DNA from 4 places in the Kitasatospora sp. NPDC059812 genome. Region 4 is predicted to be linked to each of the others. Evidence: riboswitches for the same ligand, from Rfam matches in the RefSeq annotation. Region 4 holds a riboswitch; each other region holds the start of a gene.
The links. A riboswitch is a leader RNA that binds a small molecule or an ion and turns the genes downstream of it on or off. The one in region 4 is predicted to bind cyclic di-AMP.

Region 1 (5,125 bases), on a different contig from region 4:
TGACCGCGATCAGGGCGTAGGTGACCGCCGGGGCAGGCACGGACGGGCGTTCGCCCCACGCGTCGGTGTGCCCGGGGGCCGTCAGTGCCATGCGGCCAAGCATCCCTCCGTGTCGGGCGTGTGACACGGCCTTGTACGGCAGGTGGACTAGCCCGCTCGTTCTCCTGACTGGTGGCCGGGATGGTTGCCTCAGGCAATAGGCTTGGGGCGGGCAATCCCGCCTCCCGCCGCCGACGCCGGGGCCCCGGGGGGAGCGCCTAGCCCACCCAGGGACCACCCGAGAGGACCCCCGATGACCGTCCCCGCCCTGACCGCCGAGACGCGCTGGCGCTGCACCCTGTGCGGAAACCTCACCCGCTTCGACGTGACCCGCACCGCGCGGGTCACCGAGTTCCTGCACTTCGACCTGGCCGGCGAGTCCAAGGTCGAGGAGACCGAGGTGCTGAGCGAGACGATCGAGTCGGTGCGCTGCCGCTGGTGCAACGCCGTGGACCAGGTCGAGCTGGTGGCCCGTCCGGGCGCCGAGAGCGCGGAGGCCTCCGCCGAGCAGGGTTGACGCCCGACGGCGCGGGGGGCGGGTGCGCGGCGCGCCTGCCCGCCGCGCTGGGACAATACAGACAGGACGCACGGAGCGTGACGACAGGGCGGCGGCCGCGGGCCGTGACCCCGTAGGACCAGGATCGGAGCCGAGGACGTGGTGGACGCAGCGAGGGAGCCCGCCGAAGCGCAGGGGCTTCAGCCTGCTGCCGCCGCGCAGGCGCAGGCCGCCGACGCGGCCCCGTCCGGGCCCGCGGCCGTCGGCGAGGCGGCGGGTTCCGATGCGTCGGTGGGCTCCGGCGAGGCGGTGGGTTCCGGCGAGGCGGTGGCGGAGCGTGCTGCCGAGAAGCTGGACCGGCCGCTGCCCGAGGGCGTGCGCCGGCGCGTGGTCGGCCTGGCCTCGGACGCGCTCGGCGGGCTGCCGCCCGGCGAGCTCCCGCAGAGCCTGCGCCAGTACGTCAAGTTCACCCCGGCCCGGCGGGCCAAGTACGCGGCCACGGCGCTGGCCGCGGCGCTGGAGTCGGAGCCGGCGTTCCGGGTGCGGATAGCGGAGCGGTTGAGGCTGGGCCAGCCGGACCTGGTGAAGGCGTTGGAGTCGGGCAGCGTCCCGGGCGCCGCCGATCCGATGGACGTCGCGGCCGCCGCCTACCTGGTGCGGTCGGCCGGCTGGAGCCGGCTGGTGGCCGAGGCCGGGGAGGAGGCCGAGCGGGCCGGCGCCGAGGGTGCGGCCGCCGAGGCCACCCGGCTGGTGGAGAAGTTGCAGGCGGAGCTCGCCGAGCTGCGGTCAGCGGCCCGGGCGGACCTGGAGCGGCAGCGTGCGGAGTCCGAGGACGTCCGCCGGGAGGCCGAGTCGCTGCGGAAGAAGGTGCGCTCGCTGGAGAGCGACACCCGCCGGGCGCAGGCCGAGACCAGGCGGCTGACCGCCGAGCTGGAGGCCGCGAGGGCGCAGGCGGCCACCGAGCGCGGCGCTGCGGAGTCCGAGGCGCGGCGGCTGCGGCACCGGGTCGGCGAGCTGGAGACGGCGGCCGAGCAGGGCCGCCGGTCGGCCCGCGAGGGCCGCAGCGTCGAGGACATGCGGCTGCGGCTGCTGCTGGACACGGTGCTGCAGTCGGCGCAGGGGCTCCAGCGGGAGCTGGCGCTGCCGGTCTCCCAGATCCGGCCGGGGGACCTGGTGGAGGCGGTGGTGCCGGGGGCGGCCTCGCCGCACGACGTGGCCCGGCGCGGTCTGGCCGACGACGATCCGGCGCTGCTGGACCAGTTGCTGGCGATCCCGCAGGTGCACCTGGTGGTGGACGGCTACAACGTGACCAAGACGGGCTATCCGACGCTGCCGCTGGAGCAGCAGCGGATCCGGCTGCTGGGCGGGCTGGCGATGCTGGCCCAGCGCACGCAGGCGGAGGTCACCTGCGTGTTCGACGGGCAGGACCTGGACGTTCCGGTGATCATGGCGCCACCGCGGGGGGTGCGGGTGCGGTTCAGCCGGACCGGCGAGACCGCGGACGAGCTGATCCGCCGTCTGGTGCGGGCCGAGCCGCAGGGGCGTCCGGTGGTGGTGGTGTCCACCGACCGGGAGGTCGCGGAGGGCGTGCGGAAGGCGGGCGCGCGCCCCGTGGCTTCCGTTCTGCTGCTGAACCGGCTGGCGCGGCCCTGACGGCTGCCTCGACGGAATGACGCCTGGTCAGCGCCCGGTTTGCGGCGGTGTGCACATCCGGTGAAGCCTGCGGGGGAAGTGGAGTTCACGCCTTCGGGGGAGTGGCAAAACCCGTGGATCTTCCCTAGGGTGTGGCGTCAAACCTATTTTCCGGATTCTCACCTGATCGGGTGAGGCCGATGGAAGAAGGAGCAATTCCCTTGGCCTCCCACCGCCGTCCCAAGCAGCCGAGCCGCGCCCGGGTCTCCGTGCTCACCGCTGCCGCGGCGACCGCGGTCGCCCTCTCCGCGCAGGTCGCCGCGCACGCCGCGCCCCAGCCCAGCAAGAGCGACGTCAAGGCGCAGATCGACCAGCTCCAGCAGGACCAGGAGCAGGCGGCGGAGAAGTACAACGGCGCTAAGGAGCGGGCCGACCAGCTCCGCAAGCAGTCCGACCAGCTGCAGGACAAGGTGGCCCGCAGCCAGGACGAGATGACCCAGCTCCAGACCGGCCTGGCCGGCGTGGCGGGCGAGCAGTACCGCACCGGCGGCATCGACCCGTCCGTCCAGCTGATGCTCTCCTCGGACCCGTCCGGCTACCTGGAGAAGGCGTCCAGCGCCCAGCAGGCCAGCGCCAGCGAGTCCGAGGCGCTCAAGGGCCTGCTGGACCAGCAGCGTCGGCTGGACCAGGAGAAGTCCGAGGCCGCCGCCGTCCTGGCCTCGCTCGACTCCACCACCAAGGACCTGAACCAGGCCAAGACGGACGTCAACCAGAAGCTCAAGGCCGCGCAGGATCTGCTGAACTCGCTCAGCGCCTCCGACCGCGCCGCGCTGCGGGCCCAGCAGCAGCAGGACGACCGCGCCTCGCGCGGCAGCGACCGGGCCGACCTCGGCAGCCTCCCGCAGGCCGGCGGCTACGCGGGCGTGGCCGTCGCCAAGGCGATGAGCAAGCAGGGCTCGCCGTACGTGTGGGGCGCCACCGGCTCGACCACCTTCGACTGCTCGGGCCTGATGGTCTGGGCGTACGGCCAGGCCGGCGTCTCGCTGCCGCGTACCTCGCAGGAGCAGGGCAACGTCGGCACCAAGGTCACGCTGGACCAGGCCCAGCCGGGCGACCTGGTCATCTACGGCCCCGACCGGCACCACGTCGGGATGTACATCGGCAACGGCATGGTGGTGCACGCGCCGCACACCGGCGACGTGGTGAAGGTGATGAAGGTCGACGCGATGCCGATCAACACGATCCGCCGGGTCTGACGGCCCGACACGCCCGAAGGGCCCCGTCCGGGCCTGTGATCCACGCCACCCTCCGACCGGGGGTGGCGTTCGGGTTTTGTCCGCCGTGCGAGTCCCCGGTGAAGACTGATCAGCTTTGCGTACGGCGGTGATCACTATGTGTCATATTCACAAAAGAACTTTGGTCTTCTTCCGTCTTTTTTCTGACAAGGATTTGAACGGATCACGGTTCAGTTACTAGGGTCGTGCCCCGAACCACCGCACTCCCGATCGCCCAGCCAGGGTGACGGCGGTGGTTTCCGTCGAGTTCGTGACGCAGCGGGGCGGGCCCAGTGCCTGCCCGACGGGGAGCCCAGCAGTCGGGGGTGCTGTCGAACGGAGCCGGGGAACCACGTTCCTCCGGGGTGAATCGGCGCCAGGTCGGCCGGTGGAACGGCCGTGAGGCGTCGTAGGGCACGCTTCCGGCCCGAACCCGTCAGCTCACCCGGTAGACGGCGTAGGAAGAAGGAGTCCGCCTTCGTGGCGTCCCATCGTCGTCCCAAGCCCGCTAGTCGCACCCGGGTCTCGATCATGACCGGCTTCGCCGCCGCGGCCGTCGCGCTGTCCGCGCAGTCCGGCGCCCACGCCGACCCGCAGCCGACCAAGGACCAGGTCAAGGAGCAGGTCGACCAGCTCAACGAGCAGGCCGAGGTCGCGACCGAGAAGCTCAACGCCGCCCAGGAGAAGCAGCAGCAGCTGCAGAAGCAGGTCACCGACCTCCAGGACCAGGTGGCGCGGCAGCAGGGGCAGGTGACCGACCTTCAGGGCGGCCTGGCCGAGATCGCCGGCGAGCAGTACCGCAACGGCGGCATATCGCAGACCGTCCAGCTGATGTTCTCCGCCAGCCCGGACACCTTCCTGAGCCAGGCCGACACGCTGAACCAGGCCGGCGGCACCCAGAAGGGCCAGCTCAAGCAGCTCCAGGACGAGCAGCGCAAGCTCGACCAGGTGCGCTCCGAGGCCCAGGGCAAGCTCGCCGAGATGGAGACCACCACCCAGCAGCTGAAGAGCGCCAAGGACGAGGTCCAGGGCAAGCTCAAGGCCGCGCAGGACCTCTTCAACACCCTGTCCGAGCAGGAGCGCCAGGCGATCCGCGCGGCCGAGGAGAAGGCCGCCGCCGAGGCCAAGGCGAAGGCCGACGCCGCCGCGAAGGCCGCCCAGCAGCAGGCGGCGGCCCAGCAGGCCGCCGACCGCTCCTCCCGCGACAACAGCCGCACCGACCTGAGCGCGTCGCAGGCCCCCGCCGCGCCGGTCACCAAGCCGAGCGCCGGCAGCTCGCGCGGCGCCGCGGCGCTGTCCATCGCCGCCTCCAAGATCGGCAGCCCGTACGTCTACGGCGCCTCCGGCCCCGGCTCCTTCGACTGCTCGGGCCTGATGGTCTGGGCGTTCAACCAGGTCGACGTGGCGCTGCCGCGCACCTCGCAGGAGCAGGCCCACGCCGGTACCCGGATCGGCACCGACCTCTCCCAGGCCCAGCCCGGCGACCTGCTGATCTTCTACGGGGACGCCCACCACGTCGGCATCTACGCCGGCAACGGCCAGGTGCTGCACGCGCCCAAGCCCGGCGCGTCGGTCCGCTACGAGGCGGTCGGCAACATGCCGCTGACCTCCATCGTGCGGGTCTGATCCTCGCGCAGGCCCTCCCAGGCCCGGCCTTCCACCACGGAAGGCCGGGCCTGCGGCT
Region 2 (5,125 bases), on a different contig from region 4:
GACGACCTCGGCGCCGGGACGGCCGTGGAGTGGCTGGAGGGCCCCGAGGGGACCCTGGCGTTCCGCCGCGGCTCCTTCGTCTGCACCGTCAACGCCACGGACGAGCCGGTCCGGATAGCGGCGCCCGGAAAGCTGCTGCTCTCCTCGGTGGAGCTGGTGGTCGACGGCGGCGAGACGGTGCTCGCGCCGGACAGCACCGGCTGGTGGGCGGTCTGACGTGGTTGCAATAGGCTCTGGGACCGTGACTACGGCGCGACTCTCAGACATCGCGGCGCAGGCGGGGGTCAGCGAAGCCACCGTCTCCCGCGTACTCAACGGCAAGGCGAACGTCTCCGCCGCCACCCGGCAGACCGTGCTGGCGGCGCTCGACGTGCTCGGCTACGAGCGGCCGACCCGTCTGCGCCAGCGCAGCGCCGGCCTGATCGGGCTGATCACGCCGGAGCTGAGCAACCCGATCTTCCCCGCACTGGCTCAGGTGATCGAGCAGGTGCTCAGCCGGCACGGGTACACCCCGGTGCTGTGCACCCAGACGCCGGGCGGGTCCACCGAGGACGAACTGGTCGAGATGCTGGTCGACCGGGGTGTGGCGGGCATCGTCTTCGTCTCCGGGCTGCACGCCGACTCCACCGCCGACCACGACCGCTACGCCCGGCTGACCGGGCGCGGGGTGCCGTTCGTGCTGATCAACGGCTACAGCGAGCGGATCGACGCGCCGTTCATCTCGCCGGACGACCGGGCCGCGATGTGGATGGCCGTCCAGCACCTGGCCGAACTCGGGCACGAGCGGATCGGGCTGGCCGTCGGGCAGCGGCGGTACGTGCCGGTGCTGCGCAAGATCGAGGGCTTCACGGCGGCGATGCGCGAGGTGCTGGGACGGAGCCAGGAGGAGGCCGAGGAACTCGTCCACCACACGCTGTTCAGCGTGGAGGGCGGGCACGCGGCGGCCGGCGCACTGCTGGACAAGGGCTGCACGGCGATCGTCTGCGGCAGCGACATGATGGCGCTCGGGGCGATCCGGGCGGTGCGGCAGCGTGGACTGTCGGTGCCGCACGACGTCTCGGTGGTCGGCTTCGACGACTCGCCGCTGATCGCCTTCACCGAGCCGCCGCTGACCACGATCCGCCAGCCGGTCGAGGCGATGGCGACCGCGGCGGTGGACGCGCTGCTGGAGGAGGTCGGCGGGAACGCGGTCCAGCGCGGGGAGTTCATGTTCCAGCCGGAGCTGGTCATGCGCGGCTCCACGGGGGCCTGCGCGCGCTGAGGACGGTCAACGGACGGGCCCCGGAGAGCTGTTGCTCTCCGGGGCCCGTTGCGTGCCGCCCGGGTGCCGGGTCAGCCCTCGTGGTCCGTGGGGCGGCTCTCGGTGAGCCGTTGGCCGTCGGTGGCGTCGCCGGTGCGGGTCTCGGTGCGGCGGCCGCGGGCCAGGTAGTCGCGCAGGACGAGTTCGACGGCGTCCTGCGGGTTCTTGGTGCCGGAGAGCATCATCGCGTCGATCGCGAGGTTGGCGTCGAGTGTGACGGTGACCTGGGCCATGGTGACTCCTCCTCGGGTGCCGGAGCAGCAGCATGCCCGCTGGGGGCGGGCTTTGACCATGGCCTCGGGCGGTCCTGCCCGGCGGCCTGCCGGCGGCCTTCCTGCGGCGCCGGGCGACCGCCGGGGCGGGCGGCGACTGACAGATAACAGATGATGAAATCTGTTATCTGAAATCTGTTATCTGTCAGCCGTCAGTTGTCAGCTGTCACCCGCGGGTCGTGCTCAGACCCGGCCGGCGAAGTCCGGCGCCCAGTTGGCGACGGTCTGCAGGCGCACGCCCGAGCTCGGGTTGGCGGCCTCGACGTACTGGCCGCCGCCGATGTAGATCGCGACGTGGTAGACGCCGGAGTTCTGGCCGTTGTTGGACCAGAACAGCAGGTCGCCCGCCTGCAGGCTGTCCAGCGAGACGCGGGTGCTGGCGGCGGCCTGGTCGGCGGCGACGCGTGGGACGGAGACACCCGCGGCGCGCAGCGCGGCCTGGGTCAGGCCGGAGCAGTCCCAACCGCCGTTGCCGGTACCGCCGTAGACGTACGCCTGGCCGACCTTCGACTGGGCGAAGGAGACCGCGGCGGCCATGCTGCCGGTGGCGGCCGGGGCCTGAGCGGGGGTCTGCGCCTGGGCGGCCGGCTTGGAAGCCGGCTTGGCGGCCGGGGCCGGGGCCGGGGCCTGCGGCTGGGCGGTCGGCTTGGCGTTCACGGCGGCGCCGTTGGAGGTCTGGCCGGACTTCTGCGAGCGGTCGAACCAGGTGAAGTCCGAGCCGGACTGGTCGGTCTGAGCCGACTGCTGGGCCTGGCCGCCGTCCTTGAACGAGAGGCGCTGGCCCGGGTAGATGGTGTCCGGACCCTCGGTCAGGGTGCCGCGGTTGAGCTCGTACAGCCGCTGCCAGCCGCCCTGGAGGTTGTGCTTGTCGGCGATCGAGGACAGCCAGTCGCCGGAGGCGACGGTGTAGTCGTCGCCCTGGGGCTGGGCGCTGTTCTGGGCCTGGTTCTGGCCCTTCTGCGCCGAGGTGCCGTTGGCGGAGTCGGCGGGGGCCTGTGCCTGGTCCTGGGCCGGTGCGGCCGGCTTGGCGGGCTTCGCGGCCGGGGTGGCCGGGGCCTGGCTCTGCGCGGGCTTGGCGGCCGGGGTGGCCGGGGCCTGGCTCTGCGCGGGCTTGGCGGCCGGGGTGGCCGGCTTCGCGGCGGGCTTGGTGGCGGTCGAGCTGGCAGCCGAGCCGGTGGTCGAGCCGGCCGAGGTGTCGACGGCAGCCGCGGCGCCGCCCTTGGTCAGGCCGGCCTGGACCGAGCACACCGGCCAGGCGCCGGGGCCCTGCGAGGCGAGGACCTTCTCGGCGACGGCGATCTGCTGGTCCTTGGTGGCCTGGTTGGCCTGGGGGGCGTACGCGGTGCCGCCGAAGGCGGCCCAGGTGCTGGAGGTGAACTGCAGGCCGCCGTAGAAGCCGTTGCCGGTGTTGATGCTCCAGTTGCCGGTGCTCTCGCACTGGGCGACCTTGTCCCAGGTGGCGACGGAGGCGGCGGAGGCGGTGCCGGAGGTGAGGCAGGGGATGGTGAGGCCGACGCCCGCGACGCCGATGGCGGCGATCACGCGTCGGGTACGACTGGACAGACGGGTGCCGTTGGTGGGCAGCATGAAGACGCAGTCCTCTCCCACGCCTGCGAGGTGAGCTGTCGGATTCGGGCTGGAGTTGCCCGGCCGCGCTGTGGGCGCGGCTTCACCCCTAGCCCTGGATCGTTCCGGGGAACGGTCCGGGGCGACTTACCTGTGGGTCCCCCGCTCCTGCCGTGGTGCGTTTTCGCGCTGCCAGGACATCCGACGGCAGGACTCGGCGTCGCGGATGAACTGGGTTCGTGTGGCCACGAACGGGGAGCACGTTAAGCAGACTTAAGTTCAAACTGCAAACACCTGTGACGCGCATCACGGTTTGGCGAGAACGGTCGTTCCCCTCGCTCGCCATGATCGAAAATGGCCGATTTCCGGCAATGCCGCGAAGGGCGTGCACAACTGTCTGTGCTTCAGGAGGCGGGTGACGGCGGGTCGGGTCCCCCGGGGGCCGCCCGCCGAGAAGGAGGTGCGTCCACACTGTGGCCGTCGGGGGATGGATCGAGCGACGGCGAACAAATGCGGATAGAACGGACATCGCACCTATTCGCCCTTTAACTCCCTTACGGGACAAGCAGGAAGGGCCCGGAACGGCTACGTTCCGGGCCCTTCACGCGTGCGGTGACCGCTACTGGCCGGCCGACTCCTCGGTGGCGGTGCGAGCGGCGTGGGCGGCGTGACCGCCCCGGCCGGAGTGGTCGGCGTGCGCGCCCTCGGCGGTCTCCGCCGCCTCGGCCTCGGCCTGCGCCAGGGCCTCGGGGGAGGGTGCCGGCAGCGCGGCCAGGTAGGTGGCGGCGATCAGCTGGCCGACCGTCGGGTAGGCGCCCAGCGGCGCCGCGGACGGGCAGCCGGTCTCCTCGGCGGCCGTGGCGAGCAGTTCGGAGTCGGCCTCCGGCCCGATCACCAGCGGGGCCAGCGCCGGGCGCTGGGAGCCGGTCTCCTTGAGGTGGTTGACGGCCGCGGCGACCGAGCCCGGCACGTCGAGCGCGGCGGGCACGACCGGGACGGCCAGTCGTGCCGCCAGCAGGACACCGGTGATGCCGGCCGCGGCAGCGGCCTCCTCGCCGCCGACGGTGGTCAGCACGACGCCGTCCGCGGCGGTCGCGATGGCGAACAGCCGGGCCCGGTCGGCGCGTGCCAGACCGGCCTCGGACAGGCGCACGTGCACGGCCTCGGCGAGCAGCGGGTGCGGGCCGAGCACGTCGGTGACGGGGGCTCCGTACTCCGCGGCGAGGGCGTGAAGTTCGGTCAGGAATCCGTGCGGGCCGGGTACCAGCGGCACCAGGACCGGCGCGGGCAGGCCCGCCTCGGCGGCCATGGCCAGCAGTTCGGCGACGGTGCGGTCGTCACTGTCGACCCCCTGGGCGGCTTCGCCCGGGAGGTAGCCGACGGCGGTCTGGATGCCGCTCTGCTCGCTGCGGACGATCGACAGCAGCTCCTCGACGACCGAGCGGGACTCGGGCCCGGCGGTCGCGGGCACGGCGAGCACCAGGGCCGGGGAGCCGGCCGGGATCTCGGGGCGCTCGGGGCGGCGGTGGCGCCCCCGCGCACGGGAGCCTGGAGTGCGGACGGGCAGTGGCGCGCCCGGGATGGCTGCGGTGCTCATGCCGGAGATCGTAGGACATCGGCCCGTCAGGCCTGCATTCGGCTGCCGTTCGAGTTTCACGTGGTCATGGCGGGTGCGCCGCGTTCCCGCCGTGTCCGTCCGGGCGGTTTGCCCGCAATCCGGACATATCTCACCCAGCCTTCGAGCGATCACCGCTCGTAGCCCTGACGTGTCCGACGGGGCGTCGAGTTGCCTGTGTGGCGCGTGAGATGTCTCACAGCCAGGAGGTCGCCTGACGGAGCGTCACGGCAGCGCGACTCCGGGCGTCTGAAGATCAACATTCAGCGGGGAACCGCTCACGGCCGGTTATCGAGAATCTGGCGATTCACTCGGCTATGTCCGTTTACGTACCGTCAGGAGAAGGGCCCGTGAAGAGTTCCGAACTGCCGG
Region 3 (5,125 bases), on a different contig from region 4:
TGCGGCGGCCACCCGGCCATCCGAACACGGGCCGGCCCCGTCCGCATCCGGAGCACGTCCGGGGCGCGGGCGGGGCCGGTGAGGCGGGCGGGACCGGGGAAGCGGGCGGGACCGGGAAGGCCCGCGGGGTTCAGCGGCCGAGCAGGCCCTGGGCGGCGGCCCGGTTCACGTTGGTCAGGCCGCGGACCAGCTGGGCGGTGAGGATGATGAGCAGCACCCCGACCAGCGAGAAGCCGGCGATCTGCCAGGCCCCCTCGACGTAGTAGACGTGCTGGACGTTGTCGCTGTCGTAGAAGTCGAAGAGCCGGTACCCGCGCCACGGGGTGAAGGCCGGGAAGACCCACTGGTAGAGCGGGTACAGCGCCATCGCCCAGCCGAGCAGCAGGAACACCAGCGACAGGGCGAAGCTGAGGACCGCCCACGGGAACATCACCACCTGGTAGAACGCGGCCTTCCACCCGGCCGGGTCCGCCAGCCGCGCGGTGATCGCCCCCCAGGTGCCCGGGCGGGTCTGGCGCACCGGCGCCGGGGCGGGCACGTCCAGGGCCAGCATGCCGCGCACCCGGGCCCGCTCCATCCGGCCCATGCCGCGGGCGACGGTGGTCAGGAGGGCGAGCACGGGCAGGCCGAGGACGGTGACGAAGGTGCCGACCCCCATGCAGAACAGGATGATCGAGACGGAGAAGCCGATGACCGACAGCGGCAGGCCGGTGAGCGTGTAGCCGATCTCGCGGTAGTAGTGCTTGGAGAACGGCGCCCGCCAGACGGCCGGCGGCTCCTCGGTCCGGTGGGCCCGAGCGGGACGCGGGTCGTCGCCGTAACCACCGAGGACGTCCCACTCGCGGTCCTGCGTGCTTCGGCTGATGCTCATGTCCCGGCCCCGGTCCCTCGTTCTCGGCTGCTGATGGCATCAGTCTGGTCGAACGGCGGGCCGGGGAGGATCCGGAGGCCTGGCGGATCGGGGGTGGGGTTAACCCCCCGGGCCTGACCTGGCAGGCCTGCCCCGGGTCCGCGCCAGATGTCCGCGCCAGATGTCCGCGCCGGACGTCCGCGCCGAAAGGTCAGCCGGTCGCGCCGGTCCACTCGTCGGCGAGCAGCGAGTACAGGTACGAGTCGGACCAGGCGCCGCCCTTGTACAGGTCGTGCCGGACCCGCCCCTCCAGCTGGAACCCGAGCCGGAGGAGCACCTTGGCGGAGGCGGCGTTGTCCACGTCGACCCGGGCCGCCAGCCGGTGCACGCCGAGGGCCTCGAAGGAGAGCTCGCAGAGCAGGCCGGCGATCTCGCCCGCGTAGCCGCGGCCCCAGACGTCGCGGCCCAGCACGTAGCCGAGGTGGGCGGAGCGGTGCTTGCCGAGGGTGAGGGAGGCGTGGGCGATCGGCACGGCGTCCACCGGGTCCTCGGCGTCGTCGCGCCGGGTGACGGCCAGCCGGTAGGTGTCCCGCTCCGGCGCCATCGCCTCCTCCAGGTAGAGCTCGATCTGGTCGGCGCAGGTTTCGCGGTCGCGCGGCTCGAAGGGGAGGTAGCGGGTGACCTCCGGGTCGCCGAACAGCCCGTGCAGCGCGTCCACGTCGCCGGGGGTGTGGTGATACTCGCGGATGGCCAGCCGGGGGCCGGTGAGTCGTACGGGGACCATGGCAGCCGACCCTACTCCCGGCCAGCGGTTACCGTTCGAGCTATGAACGACGAAGACCTGCGGCTCGCCCCGCGCACCAGGGCCGCCGACCTGCTCGCCTGGGCGGCGGAAGAGGACCGCACCCCGGTGGCCGAAGCGCCGCTGCGCGCGGTGCTGGCCCTGCTGGAGCTGGGCGAGGGCAGGATGCACGACGGCTGGCCCGAACTGACCTCGAACGCGGTGGAGCACCTGCTGTACGAGCGGCTCTACCTGTACGTCCAACCCGAACCGGAGGCGGACCCGTTCGCGTACGGCGCCGCCGTCCGGCTGCTGACCGACCACCAGCGGGCCGCCAAGCGGCTCAACGCCAAGCGCCAGGAGCGGCTGCACGCCGAGGCCGAGTGGCAGGGCGAGGTCGCGGCCGGGCTGCTGCGCCGCGCCGACCTGGTGACCTGGCCCCGGCTGTACGCGCTGCTGCTGCACGCGTACGGGGCGGACGTCACGGATCCGGAGGCGGTGCGGGAGTGGCTGACCGGCTTCCGGGAGCTGGCGCAGGAGGAGCGGCTGGCCAGGTTCGCCGCACTGGCGCAGACCGGCTGGCTGGACGAGGTGGACGAGCAGGGCTGGAGCCCGACCCGGGTGATCTCGGTCGGCATGGCCACCGACGGCGCGCGTCGGCTGCTGGAGCAGGGCCTGATGCGGCGCAGCTACCGCAACCTGACCGAGCTGACCGCGCTGGGGCGGCCGATGCCGGACGAACTGGCCGGGGACTTCGGGGCGTTCGAGGAGGCGGCGGTGGAGGCCGCGCTCGACCTGTACGGGGAGTGGACGGTGCCCGGGCTGCCGCGACTGCTGGTGGAGGAGTTCCCGGACCTCGCGCCGGAGCCGGGGCAGGAGGAGATCGACGCGTACCTGGCGGGGCTGGCGCAGGAGGAGTTCGACGCCCGCCTGGAGGAGCTGGCGGGGCCGGCGCAGGAAGAGTCCGACGCGCACCCGGCGGGGCCGGCCGACCCGGCGGACCCGGCGGACCCGGCGGACCCGGCGCAGGAGTGACGCGGCGAAGCCCCGGCCGCCGGTGCCTTTCGGTTCCGGCGGCCGGGGCTTCGCGGGTGCGTCAGGGGTTGAGGCCGCGCTGCTGGAACCAGGTCTCCGGGTCGACGGGGGCGCCGCCACCGGGGCGGACCTCCACGTGCAGGTGCGCGCCGGTGACGTTGCCGGTGGCGCCGACCTTGCCGATCTGCTGGCCGGAGCCGACCTTGCCGGAGCCCTTGATGATCGAGGAGAGGTGGCAGTACCAGATCTCGGTGCCGTCGGGCAGGGTCTCGACGATCCGGTAGCCGTACGAGCCGGACCAGCCGGCCGAGGTGATGGTGCCCTGGCCGACCGCGTAGACGGGGGTGCCGGTGTCGGCGGCGAAGTCCAGGCCGGTGTGCAGGTGGGCCCAGTAGCGGGCGCTCTGGCCGTAGTGGGCGGTGAGGTGGTAGTCGCGCACCGGCAGGGTGAGGGCGGCGGCCTTGGCCCGCTCGGCCTCCTCGGCGGCCCGCTTGGCCTCGGCCTCCTTGGCGGCGGCCTTGGCCTCCGCCTCCTTCGCGGCCTGGACGCGGGCGTCCTCCTCGGCGGCGGTGCGCTGGCTGTCGGCCTGCAGCTGGATGCGGGCGGCGAGCGCGAGGCCGGGGTCGGCGGAGAGGGCGACCGGGGTCTCGTCCGGGGTCTCGATGGCGGGGGCGGCGGCCGGGGTGGCGGAGGCGAAGCCGGTGGCGCCCAGGGTCGCGGCGACGGCGGTGACGCCGAGCAGCGGGGAGGTCCCACGGACCTGACGCGGCATCCGGTGCCGGTTGGTCTCGGCGTCCGGGCCCGCGTACTCGGGGCCGTCCGGGCCGGGGTGGTCGAGGAGCCGGGTACCTGCTGCGAGGCCGGCCGGGTGTGCCGGGGTGTGCGTCGACGCCACGGAGGCGCGCTCCTTTCCTTCCTTCGCGCCTACCGGGTTAGCTGACGGGTTCGGAGCAGGAAGGTCTCCTACGGCTGGGCCGAAGCCCCGCCGATTCACCCCAAGGAACGTGGTTCCCCGGCTCCCTGACCTGCCCGGAGGCCGGTCGGCGGGATTAGGCGACGGCGCACGGTGCCGTCTGGGTACGGCGTTGAGGACCGCGCTGCGTTATCAAACGTTAATCCTAGGAGGCCCTGATTCCAAGCCGTTCGCCCGGGACGACCGGAGACAGGCGGGGCACTCTGGGACGCGAAGGGCGTTTTGTCCCCCTTGGGCCCCTTGGGCACGCTTGAACACCATTGACGCCACCTCACGTGATCGGACGTCAACGGACGGCCCTTCATTCAGGCACTCACCACTGACCTCCCCCGCCCCACAGGGTGCGAAGGCTTGACGGCTAAGGCTATTAGCCTTAGCTTTATGGCTATCGGCAGCACGCCGAAGCCCGCACCGGCAGCCCCCGGAGGCCCACCATGAACGCCACCAGCGCCCCCACCACCCAGTACCTCGACGTCACCGGCGGCCGCCTCGCCTACGACGACACCCGGCAGGGCGACGGCACCCCCGTCGTGCTGCTCCCCGGAATGCTCGACACCCGCGCCGCCTACCGGCACCTCCACCCGCTGCTGGCCGCCGCCGGCCGCCGGGTCATCACCATGGACCTGCGCGGCTTCGGCGAATCCTCGATCATCTGGGACGACTACTCCCCCGCCGCCATCGCCACCGACGTCCTCGCCCTGCTCGACCACCTCGGCATCGGCCGCGCCGTCCTGGTCGGCAACTCCTACACCGGCGCGACAGTCGTCAAGGCCGCCGGCGACGCCCCGGAACGGGTCGCCGGCATCGCCCTGATCGACGCCTTCGTCGAGAACCCCCCGCCCGGCGCCCTCATGCGCGGCGCCCTCCGCGTCATGGGCGCCCTGACCGTCCACTCGCCCGCCTTCTGGGGCCTCTACCACCGCAAGCTGGCCTACCCGGGCGCCAAGCCCGCCGACTTCGACACGTACGTGGCCGGACTCGTCGCCGCCATGCGCACCCCCGGCCGAAAGACCGCCACCCGCGGACACGTCGGCGGGGACTCCGCGCCCGTCGGCTGGACCGCGGCCGTCCGCTGCCCCTCGCTCGTCATCATGGGCAGCAAGGACCCCGACTTCCCCAAGCCGGAAGCCGTCGCCGACCGGCAGGCCGCCGCGCTCAACGCGCGGAAGGTCATGATCGACGGATCCGGGCACTACCCGATGGCCGACAACCCGCAGGCCACCGCCGGCGCCCTGCTGCCCTTCCTCGCCGAACTCGCCTGAGCCCCGCCCACCCCGTCCGCCCACGTCAGCCCCGCCCCCACGCGCCGCCCCGCCCCGCCACGTACGCCTTCCACCGACGGAGAGCCCACACCATGCCCCGAGTAGGACTCACCCCCGAGCAGGTCGTCGACCACGCCCTCGCCCTCATCGACGAGCAGGGCGCCGACGCCCTCACCCTGGCCGCCGTCGCCGCCCGGGCCGGGGTCGCCACCCCGTCGCTGTAC
Region 4 (5,125 bases):
GCGCTCGGCGCGGTGCAGGAGCCGGTGCCGATGCGGGCGCTGGCCGGACGGCTGGGCTGCGACGCCTCCAACGTCACCGGGATCGTGGACCGGCTGGAGACGCTGCGCCTGGCCCACCGGGAGGCCGCCGCCGGCGACCGCCGGGTGAAGATCGTCGTGATCACGGACGAGGGCCGGGAGATCCTGAACCGCATCCGCGGCGAGATGGCCCGCACCCACCAGGCGTTCGAGGCGATGACCGACGAGCAGCGGATCGCGCTGCACTCGATCTGCGGGCAGGTCCTGCCGGTGCTGGCCGGCCGGGCCGGCGCCGCCCAGTAAGCCAGCCCAGTAAGCCGCCCGGTAACGGACCGCGCCGCGCCCGGCGGGAGCCGTCGGGCGGGCCCGGTCGGAGCCGTCCGCTCCGGCCCGGGCCGTAGCCGCCCGATGCGCCGACGTTCCGGCTGACCTCGGCTGTTAGGCTTGCGAAGCGTGAGCGCGAAGCCCCAGATCCCCAATGTCCTGGCCTCCCGGTACGCCTCGGCGACCCTGGCCCAGCTGTGGTCCCCCGAGCACAAGGTGGTCCTCGAGCGCCACCTGTGGCTCGCCGTCCTGAAGGCCCAGCAGGACCTCGGTGTCGAGGTACCGGCGAACGCCGTCGCCGACTACGAGCGGGTGATCGACCAGGTCGACCTCGGCTCGATCGCCGCCCGTGAGCGGGTCACCCGCCACGACGTGAAGGCCCGCATCGAGGAGTTCAGCGAACTCGCCGGCCACGAGCAGATCCACAAGGGCATGACCTCCCGGGATCTGACCGAGAACGTCGAGCAGCTGCAGATCCGCCAGTCGCTGGAGCACGTGCGCGACCGTACGGTGGCCGTGCTGGTCCGGCTGGCCCGCCTGGCCGCCCAGCACTCCGAGCTGGTCATGGCCGGCCGCTCGCACAACGTGGCCGCGCAGGCCACCACCCTGGGCAAGCGCTTCGCGTCGATCACCGACGAGCTGCTGGTCGCCTTCCGCCGCCTGGAGGAGCTGATCGCCCGCTACCCGCTGCGCGGGATCAAGGGCCCGGTCGGCACCGCCCAGGACATGCTGGACCTGCTCGGTGGCGACACCGACAAGCTCGCCGAGCTGGAGCGCCGGGTCGCCGGGCACCTCGGCTTTGACAACGTGTTCATCAGCGTCGGCCAGGTCTACCCGCGCTCGCTGGACTTCGAGGTGCTCACCGCCCTCGTCCAGCTGGCCGCCGCGCCGTCCAGCCTGGCCAAGACCATCCGTCTGATGGCCGGCCACGAGCTGGTGACGGAGGGCTTCAAGGAGGGCCAGGTCGGCTCCTCGGCGATGCCGCACAAGATGAACACCCGCTCCTGCGAGCGCGTCAACGGCCTGGCCGTCATCCTGCGCGGCTACGCCTCGATGACCGGCGAGCTGGCCGGCGACCAGTGGAACGAGGGTGACGTCTCCTGCTCGGTGGTGCGCCGGGTCGCGCTGCCGGACGCCTTCTTCGCCTTCGACGGCCTGCTGGAGACCTTCCTGACCGTTCTCGACGAGTTCGGCGCCTTCCCCGCCGTGATCGAGGCCGAGCTGGACCGCTACCTGCCGTTCCTCGCCACCACCAAGGTGCTGATGGGCGCGGTGCGCGCGGGCGTCGGCCGGGAGACCGGGCACGAGGTCATCAAGGAGCACGCCGTCGCCTCCGCGCTGGCGATGCGTGCGGGTGGCCGCGAGAACGAGCTGCTGGACCGGCTGGCCGCCGACGAGCGGATCCCGCTGGACCGGGCCGGGCTGGACGCGCTGCTGGCCGACCGGCTTTCCTTCACCGGTGCGGCCGGCGCCCAGGTCGCCGAGGTGGTCCGCCAGGTGGAGGCCGTCGCCGCCGCCTACCCGGAGGCCGCCAAGTACGCGCCGGCCGACATTCTCTGACGGGCAGTACTTCCTGACGATTCGTCAGCCGGCTGAGGGCCCTGCCGCCGATCCGGTGGCGGGGCCCTCGTCCGTGTGGACGTGGCCCGGGTCGAGTGGTGGGGTGGTGCCGCAGGCCCACTCGCAGTCCGGCTCGGCCACCGGGCGGTCCACCGGCGCGAGCACGTTGCCGCGGACGGTGGCGAAGGCCGTCAGCCCGCCGGTGACCAGCAGTCCGGCGCAGATCAGCATCGCGGTGCGGAAGGCGGAGTCCACGGCGGACGGCACCCGGTAGGCGTCGCCGCTCAGCCCGGCGAGCGAGGGCAGCGCGGCGACCGCGAGCAGCCCGGCCGCGCGGGCGGCGGCGTTGTTGACGCCGCTGGCGATGCCCGCGTGCCGGACCTCGACGGCGGCCAGCACCGTCGCCGTCAGCGGCGCGACCAGCAGGGTCATCCCGCAGCCCAGCACCGTGACGGCGGGCAGCACGTCCGCCCAGTAGGAGGAGCCGGGGCCGATGCGCAGCATCAGCAGCACCCCGGCGGCGCACAGCAGCGGACCGACGGTGAGCGGGATCCGGGGGCCGATCCGCTTGCCCAGCCGCCCGGCGCGCGCCGACAGGGTCAGCATCAGCACGGTGATCGGGATCAGGGCGAGGCCGGAGACCAGCGGGGAGAAGCCGGAGACGATCTGCAACTGCACCACCAGCAGGAAGAACACCCCGCTGAACGCCGCGTAGACGCAGAGGGTGACCAGGTTGACGGCGGTGAACAGCCGGGAGGAGAAGAGGCCGAGCGGCAGCATCGGCTCGGCGGCGCGGCGCTCGACCGCGATGAAGGCCGCGCCGAGCAGCAGGCCGATCACGCCGGTGAGCCAGACCGCGGGGGACAGGCCTTCTCCGGCGGCGGTCAGCGCATAGGTGATCGCGCCGAGGGCGAGCGCGGCGAGCAGCGCGCCGAGCACGTCGAAGCGGCCGACGGCGCTCTCGTTCCGGCTCTCGGGGACGAACCGGGAGGTGACCGCGACCACGGCGGCCGCGAGCGGCAGGTTCAGCAGGAAGATCCACCGCCAGCCGGGGCCGTCCACCAGCCAGCCGCCGAGGAAGGGGCCGACCGCGGCCGACACCCCGCCGAGGCCCGACCACAGGCCGACCGCCGCCGAGCGGTCGTCCGGGTGGAAGACGGCTTGCAGCATGGCGAGCGAACCGGGGGTGAGCAGCGCCCCGCCGATGCCCTGGACGGCGCGGGCGGCGATCAGCACGTGGATGGTGGGGGCGGCGGCGCAGGCCGCGGAGGCGGCGGCGAACCAGAGCACGCCGATCAGGAAGACCCGGCGCCGGCCGTACCGGTCGCCGAGCGCGCCGCCGAGCAGGATCAGTCCGGCCAGGGTGAGCAGATAGGCGTTGAGCGTCCACTGCAGGGACGCGAGGGAGGCGCCGAGATCGGTGCCGATGCGGGGCAGCGCGACGTTCACCACGGTGCCGTCGAGCATCGCCATGCTGGAGCCGAGCACCGTCGCGAGGAGGACCCAGCGTCCCCGCGAGGTGCCCAGGCGCAGTGTTCCTGCTTCGGAGGTGGCCACGGGCCGATCCTGCGCCCGTGGGGCGTACGTGACAAGGGTCACCGGGGGGTGTGTCGGTGGGTGCGCGGTGCGTGAGCGGGTGGGTGCGCAGCGGTGGCGGAATCGGCGCAGCGTCGTGGATCAGTGGCGCCGGGTGAATGGATTGTGCACGTACGGTGCAGCCGATCATTCGGAGGGTCACCGCAGCTCGGGGGGTTGTTGCCGGTTCAAGTGATCGACATTGCTTCACCCGAACGGATGGGTTTTAGTTCAGCGACCGCCCGGCCAGTCCGGACGGATCCACCGGGTGGAACGCCGAATCCTGCCGCTGCCCGGTGGCTCGCACCGAACTCTGTACGGCAGGAGCGGGGGACCCACAGGTAAGTCGCCGGACCGGAAACGGCACGCTTTCGCGTACCCGGATCCAGGGCCGGCTAGGGGTGAAGCCGCATGTGCGGCCGGGCAACTCCAGCCCGAACCCGACAGCTCACCTCGCAGGCGTCGGAGAGGAAAATTCCATGCCTGCACAGGCTCGTCGTATCGCCCTGCCCCGCGCCGCCCGCATCGGGATCGCCACCGCCGTCACCGGTGTCTCCTTCGCCCTGCCGCTCGTCACCGCGATGAGCGCCCAGGCCTACCCCGCGCCGGCCGCCGCCGTCACCGCCGCCCCGGCCGCCGCTCCCGCCGACCAGGCCCAGGCCCCGTCGCAGGAGAGCTACCGCGTCGTCAGCGGCGACACCCTGTCCCGGATCGCCGACGCCCAGCACGTCGACGGCGGCTGGCAGGCGCTGTACGACCACAACCGCGAGGTCGTCGGCGGCAACCCGGACCTGATCTTCCCCGGTCAGCAGCTCGTGATCGCCGGCCAGGCCGCCCCGGCCAAGCCCGTTGCCCCGGCGAAGCCCGCCCAGCCGTCCGCCCAGGACGCCGCGCCGGCCACCACCGCCGCCAAGCCGCAGGCCCAGCTGGAGGTCCGGACCGAGGCGGCCAAGCCGTCCGCCCAGCTCCAGACCCAGCTGCAGACCGCCGCGCCGACCACCGCGGTCACCGCCGTGCCGGTCGCCGCCGCCTCCGCCTTCGTCGCCCCGCTGGCCAGCCCGAAGCTGGGCACCGCCTACGGCGTGGCCGGCTCGATGTGGGCCTCCGGCCACCACACCGGCCAGGACTTCGTCGCCTCCACCGGCACCCCGCTGCGCGCCGTCGGCAACGGCGTCGTGGTGAAGGCCGGCAACGGCGGCGCCTACGGCAACGAGGTCGAGATCAAGCTCGCCGACGGCCACTTCGCCGAGTACGCGCACCTCTCCTCGATCGGTGTGAAGATCGGTCAGGCCGTCAAGGCCGGACAGCAGATCGGCCTCTCCGGCGCGACCGGCAACGTGACCGGCCCGCACCTGCACTTCGAGATCCGCAACGGCTCGGAGTACGGCTCGGACATCAACCCGGTCGCCTACCTGCGGGCCCACGGCGTCGCGCTCTGACCAGTGCCGGATGCACCGGATGCACCGGATGCACCGGATGTGCCGGATGCGTCGGGTGAGGAACCACCGCTGCTACGGGGCGAATCGACCGCCCGGGATGGTCATGTCGGGTGACCGCTCGACCGGGTGATCGCCGCAGCAGTGGACATGGGCGCGGGACACGCCCAGGCCGGCCCGGGGGGGGGGGGGGGGCGGGCGCGCGCGCGGCC

Region 1: linked by a shared signal. The riboswitch ahead of ACFV6D_RS00340 (NlpC/P60 family protein) and the one ahead of ACFV6D_RS31335 (peptidoglycan DD-metalloendopeptidase family protein) in region 4 are both predicted to bind cyclic di-AMP.
Region 2: linked by a shared signal. The riboswitch ahead of ACFV6D_RS22920 (transglycosylase family protein) and the one ahead of ACFV6D_RS31335 (peptidoglycan DD-metalloendopeptidase family protein) in region 4 are both predicted to bind cyclic di-AMP.
Region 3: linked by a shared signal. The riboswitch ahead of ACFV6D_RS33520 (M23 family metallopeptidase) and the one ahead of ACFV6D_RS31335 (peptidoglycan DD-metalloendopeptidase family protein) in region 4 are both predicted to bind cyclic di-AMP.

Annotation. Positions count from the first base shown of each region.
Region 1 covers NZ_JBHWIO010000001.1:70,924-76,048, forward strand. Annotated here, with positions in the region: gene ACFV6D_RS00320 (rhomboid family intramembrane serine protease) at 1-91, opposite strand, end outside; gene ACFV6D_RS00325 (hypothetical protein) at 293-556, shown strand; gene ACFV6D_RS00330 (NYN domain-containing protein) at 827-2,188, shown strand; gene ACFV6D_RS00335 (NlpC/P60 family protein) at 2,389-3,423, shown strand; cyclic di-AMP (ydaO/yuaA leader) riboswitch at 3,762-3,911, shown strand; gene ACFV6D_RS00340 (NlpC/P60 family protein) at 3,922-5,067, shown strand.
Region 2 covers NZ_JBHWIO010000047.1:56,936-62,060, forward strand. Annotated here, with positions in the region: gene ACFV6D_RS22905 (glycoside hydrolase family 13 protein) at 1-216, shown strand, start outside; gene ACFV6D_RS22910 (LacI family DNA-binding transcriptional regulator) at 242-1,261, shown strand; gene ACFV6D_RS22915 (hypothetical protein) at 1,333-1,533, opposite strand; gene ACFV6D_RS22920 (transglycosylase family protein) at 1,756-3,180, opposite strand; cyclic di-AMP (ydaO/yuaA leader) riboswitch at 3,167-3,327, opposite strand; gene ACFV6D_RS22925 (hypothetical protein) at 3,758-4,735, opposite strand.
Region 3 covers NZ_JBHWIO010000100.1:19,973-25,097, forward strand. Annotated here, with positions in the region: gene ACFV6D_RS33500 (hypothetical protein) at 1-12, opposite strand, end outside; gene ACFV6D_RS33505 (sensor domain-containing protein) at 131-871, opposite strand; gene ACFV6D_RS33510 (GNAT family N-acetyltransferase) at 1,062-1,634, opposite strand; gene ACFV6D_RS33515 (hypothetical protein) at 1,677-2,666, shown strand; gene ACFV6D_RS33520 (M23 family metallopeptidase) at 2,728-3,561, opposite strand; cyclic di-AMP (ydaO/yuaA leader) riboswitch at 3,574-3,732, opposite strand; gene ACFV6D_RS33525 (alpha/beta fold hydrolase) at 4,074-4,901, shown strand; gene ACFV6D_RS33530 (TetR/AcrR family transcriptional regulator) at 4,994-5,125, shown strand, end outside.
Region 4 covers NZ_JBHWIO010000086.1:17,863-22,987, reverse strand. Annotated here, with positions in the region: gene ACFV6D_RS31350 (MarR family winged helix-turn-helix transcriptional regulator) at 1-321, shown strand, start outside; gene purB (adenylosuccinate lyase) at 472-1,902, shown strand; gene ACFV6D_RS31340 (MFS transporter) at 1,927-3,459, opposite strand; cyclic di-AMP (ydaO/yuaA leader) riboswitch at 3,772-3,954, shown strand; gene ACFV6D_RS31335 (peptidoglycan DD-metalloendopeptidase family protein) at 3,957-4,916, shown strand.